Regions from separate parts of the Occultella kanbiaonis genome, predicted to be linked through region 1. Evidence: predicted binding sites of a transcription regulator. Region 1 holds the regulator's gene; the other holds the start of a gene.
What was found. Region 1 encodes LexA, which represses DNA repair genes until DNA is damaged. Its sites were predicted from a motif close to TCGAACANNTGTTCGA; they were not measured.

Region 1 (7,799 bases):
AGGTCGTGCGCGTGCGCGAGTGGGCGGAGCAGACCACCAGCGGCGACCGCGACGAGCTGATCCCCGGGATCAGCGACAAGGCGTGGCGGCAGGTGTCGATCACGTCGATGGAGTGCCTCGGCCAGCGCTGCCCGTTGCTGGCCGACTGCTTCCCCGAGAAGGCGAAGGCCGCCTCCCGGGAGGCGGACGTCGTGGTGACGAACCACGCGATGCTCGGGATCGCCGCATCCGGATCGCCCAAGGTGCTGCCCGAGCACGAGGTGCTGGTCGTCGACGAGGCGCACGAACTGGCCGACCGCGTCACCGCGCAGTCCACCGTGGAGCTGTCCGCGTCCTCGGTGGACCGGGCCGCGCGGCTCGCCCGCCGGCATGCCGGGCTCGCGCTGCCCGGGCTGGACGACGCCGTGAACACCCTGCGCACCGAGCTCATGGGCGTGCCCGAGGGACGGCTGCAGGCCGGCCTGCCGGAGGCGCTGATCGGCACGGTCCGGCTGATCGCCGACGGCGCCCGGGAGGCCATGACCGCGATGCGCACCGAGGCCGGCGCGAGCGTCAGCCCGGAACAGGCCGGCGCGAAGAACATGGCCAAGAGCGCGATGCTGATCCTGTTCGAGGTGTGTGACCGGCTCCTGTCCGACCGGGTCGCCAACCTCCGGGACGTCGTGTGGTGCGAGCGCGGCCGGCGGCCGGGGGAGGGCTCCCGCTTGATGGTCGCGCCGCTGAACGTGTCCGGGTCGATCAACTCCGAGCTGTTCACCGACCGTGCGGTGGTGCTCACGTCGGCCACCCTCACCCTCGGCGGCACCTTCGACTCCACGGCTCGCGCCGTGGGCCTGTCCGACGGCGGCTACCGCGGCGTGGATGTCGCGTCACCGTTCGACTACGGCAAGCAGGGCATCCTGTACGTCGCCAAGCATCTGCCTGCGCCCGGGCGGGACGGCACCGACGAGCGGATCCTGACCGAGATCGCCGAACTGGTCGAGGCCGCCGGGGGCCGGACCCTCGGACTGTTCTCCTCCCGGCGCGGCGCGCAGCTCGCAGCCGAGGCGATGCGTGAACGCCTCGACACCCCGGTGCTGCTCCAGGGTGAGGACTCGTTGCCGTCCCTGGTCAAGCAGTTCGCAGCCGACCCGGCGACCTCCCTGTTCGGCACGCTCTCGCTGTGGCAGGGCGTGGACGTGCCGGGGGAGTCCTGCCAGCTCGTGATCATCGACCGGATCCCGTTCCCGCGCCCGGACGACCCGATCAAGGCCGCCCGGACCGAGGTGGTCGCGGCAGGAGGCGGCAACGGTTTCATGGCCGTCTCGGCCACGCACGCCGCCCTCCTGCTCGCCCAGGGCGCCGGCCGGCTGATCCGGCGTACCACCGACCGGGGCGTCGTGGCCGTTCTCGACCCGCGGCTGCGGACCGCCCGCTACGGGAGCTTCCTGGCCGGGTCGCTGCCGCCGCTGTGGCCGACCACGGATCCCGGCCTGGTCCGGGCGGCGCTGCGCCGGCTCGCGGCTTCCTAGTACTCCGAACGGATCAGGGAGCGGTCGAGACGTACTCGGCCGTGTCCTCATCGACGAGGATGACGATGAGGTCCACCTCGCCGCTGCGCTCGCCGGACCGTTCGACGAGGTCGAGGTCCTCCAGAGGCGCGCCGACGATCTCGACGTTCGGGTCTGCGCACTGTGCGGGATCGGTGTCTTCGACGGCGTCGCACAGGAGCAGGACACCACCCTCCGTGACGAGCGTGACGGCGAGGCGCACCTGTTCGCCGTAATCGGGCTCCTCGAGCGCCTCGCGCATCGTCATGGGGTGGAGCTCCGAGATGTCGACGGTCATTGGGCTGGGCGTCGGCGGGCTCTGGTCGGAGGTGCACCCAGCCAGCACCGCTGCCACGCTCACGCTCGCGAGGACTGCGCTCGTGACCGTTCTCACGGGTGGTCAGTTCTGATCACTGGCACGCCCTTCGTCGACGGCCTCATCAACGTGGGCCGCCAGCCGGACGACCGGATCGTGAGAGCCACTGCGCTGCAGTGCAGCCAGTCGCTCGGGCAGAACGTAGACCGTGACGGTGTTCGTTTTGTCATCGATCTGCGCACTGACGATCTCCTCGGCCGGCACCCCTAGTCCACCGGCAGTTGCCTGGCGTGCGAGCTCCGCCAGATCCGTGTAGGAGAATTCCGCCCCTATGACGCCGACTTCAACTCCGTACTGGTCCGCGCGTCGCTCGACGGTGGTGACGTCGCGGTCGGGGTTCGTCGTGAGCACGGCAAGGACACCCGTAGCCGGGTCGAAGCGGAAGCCGGCGAACGTCTCGCCAAGCTCCGAGACAATGACCTCGCGAAACATCGTCCGGGCAGCCTGCGACTCGACGTTCGCGCGAGCCTGCTCCTCGGATATCCCGAACTCCGCCACGAGGATCCGTTGCGCCTCGTCCCACTCCGAGGGTCGTGCCGCGGCCGTCTCGCGTTCGACGGGCCGTGTCGCGAGGGTGGGACCGGCCGATCCCGCCACGCGACCGGTCGTACCAGCTCCAGCACCGGCGATGAGGCTGGGGACCACGAGTGCTACCGCGCACACCACACGCGAGGCACGGTTGCCAGCCATCCGACTCTCCTTGCTCGTGGTCGCATGCTCCCCAGCGGTAAGGTCGCGACGTTGCCCCTCTGGTGTGGAAACTACACCGCGATCGAAGGCTGAGGAACCGATCGGCGGGACTCGTGAGCACGGATCGCGTCGACCTGGTCCGGGCGTCGCCGGGCAGGCTCGCGGGCGCCTGATCGGGCGGCCCGCCGTGGGCCGGATAGGGTTACCGCGAAGGCGATCCACCACGAGAGGAATCCCGTCGTGACCCAGGCACCAGACCGCGCCACCACACCTCCCGGGGTCTCCACCCTCGCCATCGTCGGCGCCGGCTCGGTCGGCGCCACGCTCGCATACGCGGCGCTGATCCGGGGCGTCGCCCGCCGGGTGGTCCTGTACGACGTGAACCGGGCCAAGGTGGAGGCCGAGGCCCTCGACCTCTCCCACGGCATGGCCTTCATGCCCATGGGTGCGGTGGAGGGATCGGACGACATCGGGATCTGCGCCGGCGCGGACATGGTGGTGGTGACCGCCGGTGCAAAACAGCAGCCGGGGCAGACTCGTATCGAGCTCGCGGACCGGACCATCAACCTGATGCGCACGCTCGTGCCGCAATTGGTGGAGGTCGCGCCCGACGCCATCTACATGATGGTGACGAACCCGGTCGACGTGGTCACCTACGCCTCGCTGAAGATCTCCGGGTTGCCGCCGCGGCAGATGTTCGGTTCCGGCACGGTGCTGGACACCTCACGGCTCAGGTACCTGCTCAGCGAACACAGCCGGATCGCGGTCCGGAACGTGCACGCTTACATCGTCGGCGAGCACGGCGACTCCGAGTTCCCGCTGTGGAGCGCCGCCAACATCGGCGGGGTGCCACTGCGGGAGTTCGTGGCCGCCACCGGCGTGCTCAGCCCAGGGGACCTGGCCGAGATCGCCGACGAGGTGAAGAACTCCGCGTACCGGATCATCGACGGCAAGGGCGCCACGAACCACGCCATCGGCCTCGCCGGCGTGCGGATCATCCAGTCGGTGCTGCGTTCCGAGCGTGCGATCCTGCCTGTCTCGAGCCTGCTCGAGGACTACCTAGGCATCTCCGACGTGTGCCTGTCGGTCCCGTCGATCGTGGACCGCGACGGCGTGGGCGAGCGTCTCGAGTTCAACTTCAATGAGTCCGAGCTTGCCAGCCTGCGCGCCAGCGCGGACGAGATCCGCGGCGTCGCCCGGCAGTTCGGCTTCTGACCCGGGCGCCCCAGAAGCCGAACCCCGACCTCAGATCGAGCGGAGCACACTCACCACACGGCCGAGGATCTGCGCCTCGTTCCCGTCGATCGGTGAGAACGCCGGGTTGGCCGGCATCAGCCAGACCTGCGAAGCGGAGCGCTTGAGCGTCTTCACGGTCGCCTCGCCGTCGATCATCGCGGCGACGATCTCGCCGTTCTCAGCGACGTTCTGCTGCCGCACGACCACCCAGTCGCCGTCGCAGATCGCGGCGTCGATCATCGACTCGCCGACCACCTTGAGCAGGAACAGATCGCCTTCGCCGACCAACTGGCGGGGGAGCGGGAACACGTCCTCCACGGCCTGCTCTGCCAGGATCGGGCCACCGGCCGCGATCCGGCCGACGACCGGCACATACGCGGCACCGGGATCGATGCCCTCCCGGTCCGGCGCCTCGAAGATGTCGATGTCGCCGCGGACGGACTGGGCGTCATCCGGCGCGATGACCTCGATCGCGCGGGTGGAGATCGGGTCCCGGCGCAGGTACCCCTTCTGTTCGAGCAGGTTGAGCTGGTACTTCACCGAGGATGGGCTCGCCAGCCCCACGGCCGCACCGATCTCTCGCATGGTGGGCGGGTAGCCCTTGGCCTCGATGCTCGACCGGATGGAGCCCATGATCTGCCGCTGACGCACGCTGAGGCCGTCGGGGCCGGGGGTGTCCTTCGGGTCGGGGGACTTGGAGCGGCTGGATCGGGTCACGGTCTCCTCCTGATGGTCGGTTCGGCCTGTGTTTCCGCCATTGTCAGAGGGCGGTGATGTGCTGTCGAAGTGTTCAGGACCACAGTAGGCGTCATCGGCCGATCCGCAAAACATGTGTTCGACTGGCGTGTCGACATCGGAATCGCCGCGTGCTACCTTCAGTACAGCCGTTCGACGAACAATCGTTCTACCCGCGACGACCGAGGAGACTCCCGATGAGTGCACTGGCCTTCCCCCACGCCGAGCTCCGCGCGGGTGCCAACGCCGGGACGCGGCGCGGCCGAGCTGTACGTCGTCGCCACCTGTCGGCGGTGCCGGGGGGCCGCGCCGGGGCGGCCCGGCCGGTGACCCGGGTCGTGAGTGCGCACCCGACCGTCGGGTCGTCCGCGGTCGCGCTGGTGCCTTCGCCCGCGGCATTGGTCGGCCCGCTCGCACCGGCGCCGACTCGTCGACTCGCGCCCGCCCTGCCCGACCTCACCTCGGCGCCCGCGCTGGCACCGGTGCCCGTGCCGCTCGCGCGGCCCGAGCGTGACGGCGCCCCGGTGCGGCCGGTCCGTCGGCCAGTGCGCCGTTCGGACGCACTGCCCGCCGAGACGGTCGAGCCGGCCCGCACGGCCGTCGATGCGCCGCTGCGGCTGACGGTCCGCGGTCGCCGGGTGCTCGTGGTGCTCGGACTCGTCGTCGCCGCGGCGCTCGGGTCGGTCCTCGGCCTCGCATTCCCGTCCGAGCCGGCCGCCCCCACCGAGGTGGCGACGGTGGTCGTCTCGCCCGGGGAGAGCCTCTGGGCGATCGCCGCCGAGCACGCCGCACCCGGCGCGGACGTGCGCGTGGTGGTCGACCAGATCATGGAGCTGAACTCGCTCGCCACCTCCACGGTGGTGGCAGGTCAGGCGCTCACGGTTCCCGTCGGCTGACCCACTGTTGGCCCGGCAGCAGGGCGAAGCCGCTCGTGTGCCCGAAGTCGCTTGCATCTGGGCACGCGAACGCCTAACGTTTCCCTACATCTAGTAGTTACACCGTTGTGATCCGCGCACATGTAGTGCACGGGAACGACGGCCACGATGTGGGAAGGATCCGTCGGTGCACTGCCCGTTCTGTCGGCACTCCGATTCCCGCGTCGTGGACTCCCGGACCGCCGAGGACGGGTCCGCGATCCGGCGGCGGCGCCAGTGCCCGAACTGCGGGCGGCGATTCACGACGGTCGAGACCACCAGTCTGAACGTGATGAAGCGTTCCGGTGCCGTCGAGCCGTTCAGCCGGGACAAGATCATCTCTGGCGTCCGCAAGGCTTGCCAGGGGCGGCCTGTTTCCGATGACGACCTTGCCCTGCTCGCACAGCAGGTCGAGGAGACGATCCGCAGCAACGGTGTCGCGGAGATCGATGCGCATGAGGTCGGACTGACCATCCTCGGCCCCCTGCGCGAGCTGGACGAGGTGGCCTACCTCCGGTTCGCCAGCGTGTACCAGGCCTTCTCCTCGCTGGAGGACTTCGAGGCCGCGATCGCCGCCCTGCGGGTGGACCGCCCGGACCAGAGCGAGGAATCGCTCCCATAGACCGCCGCCGGTGGCGCTGGAGGGGAAGCCAGCACCACCGGCGGCAGCATCGACCGGGTCCCGGCGGGCGTCCGCCGGCCGGGCCGTCGGCAGACGCGGACGCCGCGCCGCATCGGGCCGGATCGGTACCCCTCACAGGTCGCTTGAGCGCGCGCCCCACAGATTCACGCCGCCGTCGCGGGCGTACCGATCGATCTCGGTCAGTTCTGCGCTGGTGAGGCTCGGTGCGTCGAGCGCGGCGAGGGTGTCGTCCAACTGGGCCACGCTGGACGCGCCCACCAGGGCGGTCGTGACACGCGGGTCGCGCAGCACCCACGTCACCGCCAGCTGGGCCAGCGTCTGGCCGCGCCGCTCGGCGATGGCATTGAGCGAACGGATCCGGTCGAGGTTGGCGGCCGTGAGGTACTCCCTCTTCAACGAGGCACCCTTCGCGCCACGCGAGTCGGAGGGGACGCCGTCCAGGTAGCGGTCGGTGAGCATGCCCTGCGCCAGCGGCGAGAACACCACCAGAGCGAGCCTGGCCGCCCCGGCGACGTCCAGGAGTGACTCGCCGGCGGGACCCGGGTGCTCGATCCAGCGGTTGATCATCGAGTACGACGGCTGGTGCACGCTCAGGCGCAGCCCGAGCTGGTCCGCGACCGCGAGAGCCTCACGGGTCCGCTGCGCCGAGTAGGAGGAGATGCCCGCGTACCTGGCGCGGCCGGAGTCCACCGCCGTCCTGAGCGCGCCGAGCGTCTCGGTCAGGGGTGTGCTCGGGTCGTACCGGTGGCTGTAGAAGACGTCGACGTGATCCAGGCCGAGCCGCTGCAGCGAGGCGTCCAGCGAGGACAGCAGGTACTTGCGTGAGCCGCCCTCGCCGTAGGGTCCCGGCCCCGCCCGGTAGCCGGCCTTCGTCGTGATCACCAGCTCGTCCCGCAGGGCCCGAAGGTCCTTGGCCAGCAGGGCGCCGAGGTTCTCCTCGGCGGCGCCGACCGGCGGTCCGTAGTTGTTCGCCAGGTCCAGGTGGGTGATACCACGGTCGAACGCGTGATGGATGAGCTCGCGCTGGCGGTCGATCGGCGTGGCGACGCCGAAGTTCTGCCACAGGCCGAGGGAGATGGTCGGCAGGTCCAAGCCGGAGTTCCCCGCTCGGCGCATCGGCATCCGGTCGTAACGGTCCTCGGCCGGGAACGCGGTGGTCATGGCCACCGAGCGTAGTGCGCCCTTCGTGGCGGCACGTAGCGTGGGCGCATGCTGATCGTGATGTCCGGGCCGCCAGGCGCCGGCAAGTCCCATCTGGCCGGCCGGATCGCCCGCGCGCTGACGGTTCCGGTGCTCTCAGTCGACCCCGTCGAGGCCGCCATGTGGCGCGCCGGGGTCGGTGGCCCCGGCGGATCGCTACCCACCGGCCTGGCTGCCTACGTCGTGGTCGAGGCCCTCGCGGAGGGGGTTCTCGTCCTGGGCCAGTGCGTGCTGGTCGACGCCGTCAACGCGGTGGAGCCGGCGCGTGAGCAGTGGCGGAGGCTGGCGGCGCGGTCCGGCGTCCCATTGCGGGTCGTGGACGTGATCTGTTCCGACCCGGACCTGCACCGGTCCCGGCTCGAGGGACGACGGCGGGACCTGGCCGGGTTCCCGGAGCCCACCTGGGCGCAGGTGTCGCAGGCGACGGCCCCGCCGTGGACCGACCCGCACCTGCGCGTCGACACGGCCGATCCGGC
Region 2 (7,799 bases), 170 kb from region 1:
AGGACGACCTGGACCCGCACCTGCTGTTCTGGGACATGCGCCGGACCATCCCGGTGGCGGCGTGGCCGCGGACACGCACGGTGCTGGAGTTCCGGCTCTCCGACCTGCCCCTCCGGGTCGGCGGATGGTGGCTGGTGGTCACCGGTGACGACGTGGACGTCTGCGACTACGACCCGGGGTTCGGGTCGATCGCCACCGTCCGGACCACCCTGCGCACGCTGGTCCGGTTGTGGCGCGGGGAGGCCCGCTGGGAAGGCGCCCTGCGCTCCGGGGACGTCACCGTCGAGGGGCCCGCGGACGTCAGGCGGGCGATCCCGGGCTGGCTCGGGCAGATGCGCCTGGCGGACGTGGCCGCCGCCCGAGCCTGAGTCCTGAGGCGGTCGCTGTCCCGGGTGGCCGCTGGACTCCCGGGGCGGGCGCAGGCTCGCCGGGCGTGGCGAGTGGAGCCGCCCCGGCCCGGCGTGATCCCCTTGGCGCATGTCGATTCCGCTCGAACACCTCACCCTGACCGGCCACCTGGTTCGGCTGGAGCCGCTCTCCCCAGCACACCACGACGGCCTCGTCGACGCGGTGCAGGACGGTCGGATGTGGGACCGCTGGTACACCTCGATCCCGCGGCCGGAGGACATGGCCGGTGAGATCGAGAGCCGACTGGAGCGTCAGGCTCGCGGCGAGATGCTGGCGTTCACCGCACTCCGGCCGGACGGGACCGTGCTTGGGATGACCACGTACTACGACTGGGACCCCGCGGTGCCACGCCTGGAGATCGGGTACACCTGGAACCGGGCCTCTGCCCACGGGAGCGGCACGAACGCGGAGTCGAAGTTGCTGCTGCTCACGCATGCGTTCGAGACCCTGGGGTGCGAGTGTGTCGGCCTGCGGACGCAGTGGGTGAACCACCAGTCCCGTGCCGCCATCGAACGTCTCGGTGCGAAGCAGGACGGCGTGCTGCGCGCGAATCGACGCTTCCGAAACGGCGCCCTGCTGGACGCGGTCCTCTTCTCGATCCTGCGCTCTGAGTGGCCAGCGGTCCGGGCGAACCTGGAGCACCGACTGCGGAACCGGATCCCCGGCTGATTCGGGTCCCTGACGGGTGCGATCGTGCGGCGCATCCGGTGGATGAGCCGCGGAGTGGCACTCTCGCCAGCTCGCCTCTGACGGCCTGACGCCCTAGCGGTCAGCTCACCCAGGCGGGCTCGTCAGTTCTCCACGCGGACCAGGAGCAGGTCCGTGAGCGGCTCGTACACGTGGACGAGCTCCGGGGTGCCCCAGGTACCCACCGATGAGGTCAGCTTCGCCCAGAGGCCGAGCTTCTTCCGGTTCGGGGCGTCGGCTGCGTCCACGGTGAGCGTGAAGTCCGCGTCCCCCACCCCTGCGTCGAAGGCAGCCCCGGCGAGCACCTCACCGTCGTGGGCGACCAGCTTGACCGTGAAGACCGAGCCCTCCGGCAACGCGAGGCGCTCCCGGATCCCGACGGTGCCGTTGACGGTGACGATGTTTGAGGTCATCTGGTGATCGTAGGTCCGATTGCCCTCGCAGGGCTCAGGTGATCGGCGATTGACGCGGCCGACACGCGAGCCCGGTCGTCAGAGCACCCGACCCTCGCGCAACGCGGTGATGGCCTTCTCGACCCGCCTCGTCCGGGTCTCGTCCGTCTTCGCCTCGGCCACGGGCAGCGTGAAACGCTTCTGCTTGCTGGCCGAGAGCGACTCGTAGAAGGACTTGGCCGCCGGGTCTTCCGCGAGCGCCGCCGCAAGCTCCGGCGGGACCTCGGCCACGCGGGGTTCGGTGTCGAGCTCGACGTCCACCTCGACCGTGTCGCCGCCGGCGACACCCGCAGCCGCCCGGTTCGCGGCACTCAGGGAGATCATGAACCGGCCCTCGTAGGAGACGGCCGAACTGCGGTAGGTATGTCCGTTGATGGTCACGACGACGAGGTGTCGTTTCGCCGGCCCCAGGGCCGCCATGACCTCCTCCGGAACTGGGACGCCAGTGTTGTTTCCGGTCTGATGGATCGCCGTCGTGTATCGCATGCGCCCTAGTCTGCCGACTGCTTGCGGCCGAGAACAGGCCCTCGCCGGCCTGGCTAGAAGGGTGGTGGTGCGTCTGGGGGCAGGGGTGGGTGGAGGGTGCCGTTGATGATGTGGCCGAGGAAGGTCGTGGTCTCGTCGCGTTCGCGGCGGTAGCGCAGCCCGGCCGGGGTGGTCCACTCGAACACGCCGGGCTCGGTCTGCTCGACCTCGAAGTCGCCGTGGGTCTTGACGTTGTGGTCCCGGCCGCACAGCGGGGACAGGTTGTCCGCCGCAGTCCGCCCACCGGCGGGGTCGCCGGGCTCCTCGGACCCATCCGGGGCATCGACCCAGGGCACGTTGTGGTCCAACTGGCACCCGCCCGCGGGGCACGAGCAGCCGGGCCGCACGCAGGTGCGGTCCCGGGCCACGACGTGATCGGCCAACTCCTGGGTCGGCCGGTACCGGGTGTGCCCGAGATCCAGCACCGTCTCCGAGAGGGGGTCGGTGACCAGGCGCCGCCAGATCCCACCCGCCGCGATCGCCCGCGCCGTGGCCGGGGTGATCGGCCCGTACCCGGCCAGGATCGGCACCGACCCCGGATCGATCGACCGGGTCGGCGGATCCGGATGATCGGCATGCGGATCCGACGACACCACACCGGTCCCAGCGCCGGGTTGCCGCGGCGCGGCGGAGTTCGGGCACAACGGATCCCGACACCGACCCCGCACCGACGAATCGGCCCCGGTCGGCGCCGCCGTGGGCGCCGCAAAGGACGCGTCAGGCTCAGATGGACCACCCGTACCGGCAGCAGCCACGTCCGGGCCACCCGTGCCGGGTGGAGCCTGCACCACCGGCGGGGCGCTCGGGGCAGAGTCCTGGCCCGCAGCGGTGCCCTGGCCCATCACGATGACGACGTCACCGCCAGCGAGGGCACCCGGTGGCAACAGGTGCTCGAGCGCCATCGTGACGTGGATCACCGGCCGACGCCCACCCACCGTGTCCGCCAGCTTGGTGCCATCAGGGAACTCCCCGGTGGCCAACGCGCGCGAGGCAACCCCGGCCAGGGAGTCGAAACGCAACTGGTCCAACGTACGGTCATCACCATCGGCCTTCGCCGCCCGAGCCGCGGCATCCAACGCCACATCCAGGGCCAACGCCTGCGGGCCGGTCCCTCGATCCACATCGACGCCGCCCCATCAGGCAACGCCCGGGGCCGGGTGACCCTACGCCCACGCGCCTTACGCTGGGCGCGTTCATGGGCATCGTCGGGGTCGACACTGATCAGCGCCTTCGACATGTCGCGACGCAACTGCTGCGGCGTTCGACCCGCGGCCTTGGGCAACACCAGGTCCTCGACCGCCATCGCGGTCTGCCACGGCACCTCACACAACGCGTCGACCATCGCCCTTGCCTTCGCCGCATCAATGCGGCCCAGCCGCAGGGCGATCCCAGTCTTGGCCAGGATCGTGGTCAGCATCAGCCCCTGCCGCACCAACGACAAGCACTCATTCCTCGGTGCCGACAACCGGATCGAGAGCTCCTCACCCGCCGTACTGGGCTGCCCATCAGTGACCAACGCCAGCGCCGGCTGATTCATCGCCGACCGCTCCGCCAGGATCGCCGCCGCCTTCGTCAACGTCTCCTGCGCGGCCGCCTGCACCCGCCGGGCCGCCGCCGCGACCTCCACCAGCGTCGCATCATCCGCCGCATCCAGATCCAACGCCTGAATGCGAGTCATCAACGCCGGCGTCGGGAGCATCCGCGACAACCGGGCCGCCTCCGGCAACGCATCCCACCCGGCCACCAACGCCGAGAGGGTGGCCTCCAACGCGGTGTCCTGCGTCGCGGTGTCCTGCGACGCGGCGTCCTGCGACGCGGCGTCCGCCACGGCAAGCGCGACCCGCGCCGGCCTCGGCCCGGCAGGCCAGAACTCGACCCGCGAGGCGTCCCCGCCCTCGCTGCGGGCCGCTCCACCCACCGGTTCCGATGCCATTCGCCCACCCTAGAACAAACGTACGACAACCGTTCCGGGACGCCCAGGACTGTGGAAAACCACGCGCCCGGATCCACCCAAGACCTTCGGTGCAAGGCTGGGAGCCAGAACGGATCAATACGGTTGATCCATGCCCGGATGACTGCCACCGTGCACGCATGCCAGATCCGACCGCGACGCCAGATCCCGCCCGTCAGCGGGCTGCCCCGATGCGCCTGGCCCTCCTCGGTGGTGCGCCAGGCATCGGGAAGACCGCAGCCGCCCGCGAGTTCCTGAAGCTCGCCGTGGGCGGCACCCTCCTCACCCAATGGGTGGACGTCGACACCCTGTGGGCGCACCAACCATGGGAGGTGAGCGATCGGACCACCGCGATGGTGCAGGCGAACCTGCGAGCCGTCATCGCCAACGCCGGTACCGCCGGGGTCGACCTCCTCCTGGTCACCTGGGTGTTCCAGGACGCCCGGATGCAGAACCTGGTCCGCTCGCTCGCGCCGCCCGGGCTGCCGACGGTCAGCGTGCAACTGCACGCCGAACCCGCGACCTGGCGACGGCGGTTCGAGACCGACCCCGGTCGTCCCGAACTCGACGACTTCTATCGGCGCCGTTACGACGAGGCGCAGCGGACGCCGTCGGACCATGTCCTGCGCACCGACGGAAAGGACGCCCGTGCCGTCGCCGCTGAGCTGGCCGCAGTTCTAGCGGACTGAGGGGTCGCCGCTCTCTGCCCGGCGTCTCACCCCTGGCCGAGCACCTGGGCACGTCGCTCCGCCCAGGCCAGTGCGGACGCGATCGCCTGCTCAAGGGTGAGTTCGGCGCGCCAGTCGAGCAAGGCCGTCGCCCGGTCCACGTTCGCGAAGGCCCCGACGGCGTCCCCTGGGCGGGGCGGCGCCGTCACCGTGGGCACGTCGGCACCCGCGACCCGCTCGAAAGCGCCGATCAGCTCCCGCACCGTCACACCCGAACCGGTGCCGACGTTGATGATGACGCTCGGTGCGTCGACCCCGGCGAGGATGTCGTCGAACGTCTCGATCGCGCGCACGTGCGCCCGCGCCAGGTCCCACACGTGGATGTAGTCGCGGATCCCGGTACCGTCCCGGGTCGGCAGGTCGGTGCCGGTGATCGTGAAGGCCTCCTGCTCCCCGCGGGCCGCGAGGACGAGCTGGCCGAGCACGTGCGAGGGTTCCTTGTCGTAGATCCCGCTGGTCAGGCCGGGGTCCGAGCCGATCGGGTTGAAGTAGCGCAGGATCACCGCGCGTAGATCGGTCGCAACGGCCAGGTCCTGCAGGATCTGCTCCATGATCCGCTTGGTGCGCGCGTACGGGGACGTCGGCTCCAGCGGGTCCGACTCGGTGACCTCGAAGCCCTCCTTCGGCGCGTACAGCGAGGCCGAGGAGGAGAACAGCACCCGTGGCCTGCCCAGCGCGGTCAGCTCGTCGAAGAGCTCCAGCGACTTGGCGACGTTGTCCCGGTAGTACAGATAGGGCTGCGCGACGGACTCGGGGACCACGATCCGGGCCGCCATGTGGATCGTCGCCTCGATGTCAGGGTGTTCGGCGACGACTCTGCGCAGCAGGCCCCGGTCGGCGATGTCACCCTCGTAGAAGGTCCGCCCCGTCGTGAACGCGCGCGGGCCGCTGAGGAGCGAGTCCAGGATCACCGGGGTGTGCCCGGCCTGCTCGAGCGCCGTCGCGGTCACCGACCCGATGTAGCCGGCGCCGCCGGTGACCAGTACCTTCACGGGCGTCAGCCTAGTGGGCGGGTCAGGAAGGCGACCGTCGGGACCGGGCGAGCCGGGCCACGCACCATCAGACTCCCGGGAGAACCGGATCGTCGGGCCCGGCCCGGCGACGGCGACCTAGACCTGGCGGTCCAGGTGCGCGCCAGCGCCCACCTGATACGCCTCCGCCACCCAGCCGGCGAAATCCTCGTCCAGTTCCGCCAGGTCGCTGACCCGGAAGTGATGCACGAACAGTCGCTTGGTGTACGGCGCCGCGCTGCGGATCCGCGGGTCGGAGACCACCCGCTGCAGGTCCAGGTACCCGACCAGTTGGCCCTTCTCGGTGGGTCGAGCACCCGCGAACCCGCGGCGGGTCCCCTTGACCGTGATGGTCGTCTTGGCGACGGCGTACGTGAACGGGCCGCACGCGGCGACCAGTTCGACGAACCGCTCGTAGAGGGCCACGGCGGCGGCCGGCTTGTCGCGCAGATGGTCCTCCACCGTCCACTCCATGGAACTCGCCCCCTAGTCCCGCCGGAACAGCGCCCGCGCCTCCGCGGCCAGGATCACCGATCCCGCAACGAGCACGCCCGTGCCGGACGCGACCTGGTCGGAGTCGCCCTGCTCGGTCAGGTCCGCGGCCAGCGCCACGGCCTCCCCCACGTGCTCGGCCGTGTGTACCCGGTCGGAGTCGAAGATGTCCCTGGCGATGTCGGCAAGGTCGTCGATCTCCATGGACCGCATGGACGTCGAGCGGGTGATGACGATCTCGTCCAGGGCCGGTTCGAGGACGCTCAGGATGCCCTCGGCGTCCTTGTCCGCCATGATCCCGACCACGCCCACGAGCCGATGGAACGCGAACGCCTCGCCGAGCGCGTCGACGAGCACCTGGGCGCCGGCGGGGTTGTGCGCGGCGTCGACGAGCACGGTGGGGCTGCGCCGGACCACCTCGAGGCGTCCGGGCGAGTCGACGTCCGCGAACGCGGCCTCGACCACACCACCGTCGAGGGCTCCCCCGCCGGTGAACTGCTCGACGGCGACCAGCGCCAGCAGCGCGTTCTGCGCCTGGTGGGCACCGTGCAGCGGCAGGAAGATCTCGGTGTAGAGCCCGCCGGTGCCACGCAGGTCGATGAGCTGCCCACCGACGGCGACGGTCCGGTTGACCACCTCGATGTCGTAGCCCTGGGCGACCACCCGGGCCCCGCGTGCCTGCGCCACGCCCGCGATGACGACGGCCGCCTCCTCGGGCTGTTCGGCGGTCACCACGATGGCGCCCGGGTCGAGCGCCTTGATGATGCCGGACTTCACGGTCGCGATCTCGGCGATCGTGTGCCCGAGCCAGCGCTCGTGGTCCCGCGAGATCGGGGTGAACACCGCCACCTCACCATCCACGACGTTCGTGGAGTCCCACTCGCCGCCGAGCCCGACTTCGACGACGGCCACGTCAACGGGAGTGTCGGCGAAGGCCGCGAACGCGAACCCGGCGAGCACCTCGAAGAAGCTCAGTCGGGACTGCCCCTTCTCCTTGAGCTGGGCATCCACCATCGCCACGTACGGCTCGATGTCGCGCCAGACCTCCACGAACCGGACGGCGGAGATCGGCTCGCCGTCGATCGCGATCCGCTCGCGGACCGTGTGCAGGTGCGGGGAGGTGAACCGTCCGGTGCGCAGCCCGAGCTCGCGCAGCAGCCGTTCCACCATCCGTGAGGTGGAGGTCTTCCCGTTCGTGCCGGTCAGATGGATCGCCCGGAACGACTTCTGCGGGTCGCCGAGCAGCTCGACCAGTGCCGCGACCCGGTCGATGGTCGGGTCGATGTCGTGCTCGGGCGCGCGGGTCAGGATCGCCGAGTAGATCGCCTTCGCCTCGGCCTCGGCGGCCTCCTCCGCGGCCCGCTCGACGGGCGAGACCTTCGGCTTGTCCTCTTCGCCGAATCCGTACCGGTGGCTGGTGACGTTCACAGGCTGACCTTCTCCAGATCGATGCCGACGCCGTGGTCGCCGTCCTCGGAGACGACCGGCGACACGTCGACGGCGACCGAGAGCGCGAGCGTCTCGGCAGCGATGAATTCCTTACGGT

Region 2: the regulator LexA is predicted to act here: its motif matches at 4,016-4,031, upstream of GKS42_RS08925 (13E12 repeat family protein).

Annotation. Positions count from the first base shown of each region.
Region 1 covers NZ_CP046175.1:2,114,621-2,122,419, forward strand. Annotated here, with positions in the region: gene GKS42_RS09710 (ATP-dependent DNA helicase) at 1-1,511, shown strand, start outside; gene GKS42_RS09715 (hypothetical protein) at 1,525-1,797, opposite strand; gene GKS42_RS26785 (hypothetical protein) at 1,814-1,939, shown strand; gene GKS42_RS09720 (hypothetical protein) at 1,930-2,595, opposite strand; gene GKS42_RS09725 (L-lactate dehydrogenase) at 2,836-3,810, shown strand; gene lexA (transcriptional repressor LexA) at 3,841-4,464, opposite strand; gene GKS42_RS09735 (LysM peptidoglycan-binding domain-containing protein) at 4,764-5,462, shown strand; gene nrdR (transcriptional regulator NrdR) at 5,629-6,102, shown strand; gene GKS42_RS09745 (aldo/keto reductase) at 6,235-7,284, opposite strand; gene GKS42_RS09750 (P-loop nucleotide/nucleoside kinase family protein) at 7,333-7,799, shown strand, end outside.
Region 2 covers NZ_CP046175.1:1,941,594-1,949,392, reverse strand. Annotated here, with positions in the region: gene GKS42_RS08950 (winged helix-turn-helix transcriptional regulator) at 1-368, shown strand, start outside; gene GKS42_RS08945 (GNAT family N-acetyltransferase) at 478-1,077, shown strand; gene GKS42_RS08940 (YbaY family lipoprotein) at 1,200-1,508, opposite strand; gene GKS42_RS08935 (YdeI/OmpD-associated family protein) at 1,587-2,033, opposite strand; gene GKS42_RS08930 (HNH endonuclease signature motif containing protein) at 2,087-2,602, opposite strand; gene GKS42_RS08925 (13E12 repeat family protein) at 2,986-4,005, opposite strand; gene GKS42_RS08920 (DEAD/DEAH box helicase family protein) at 4,164-4,712, shown strand; gene galE (UDP-glucose 4-epimerase GalE) at 4,739-5,743, opposite strand; gene GKS42_RS08910 (DUF5655 domain-containing protein) at 5,861-6,235, opposite strand; gene GKS42_RS08905 (bifunctional folylpolyglutamate synthase/dihydrofolate synthase) at 6,248-7,681, opposite strand; gene ileS (isoleucine--tRNA ligase) at 7,678-7,799, opposite strand, start outside.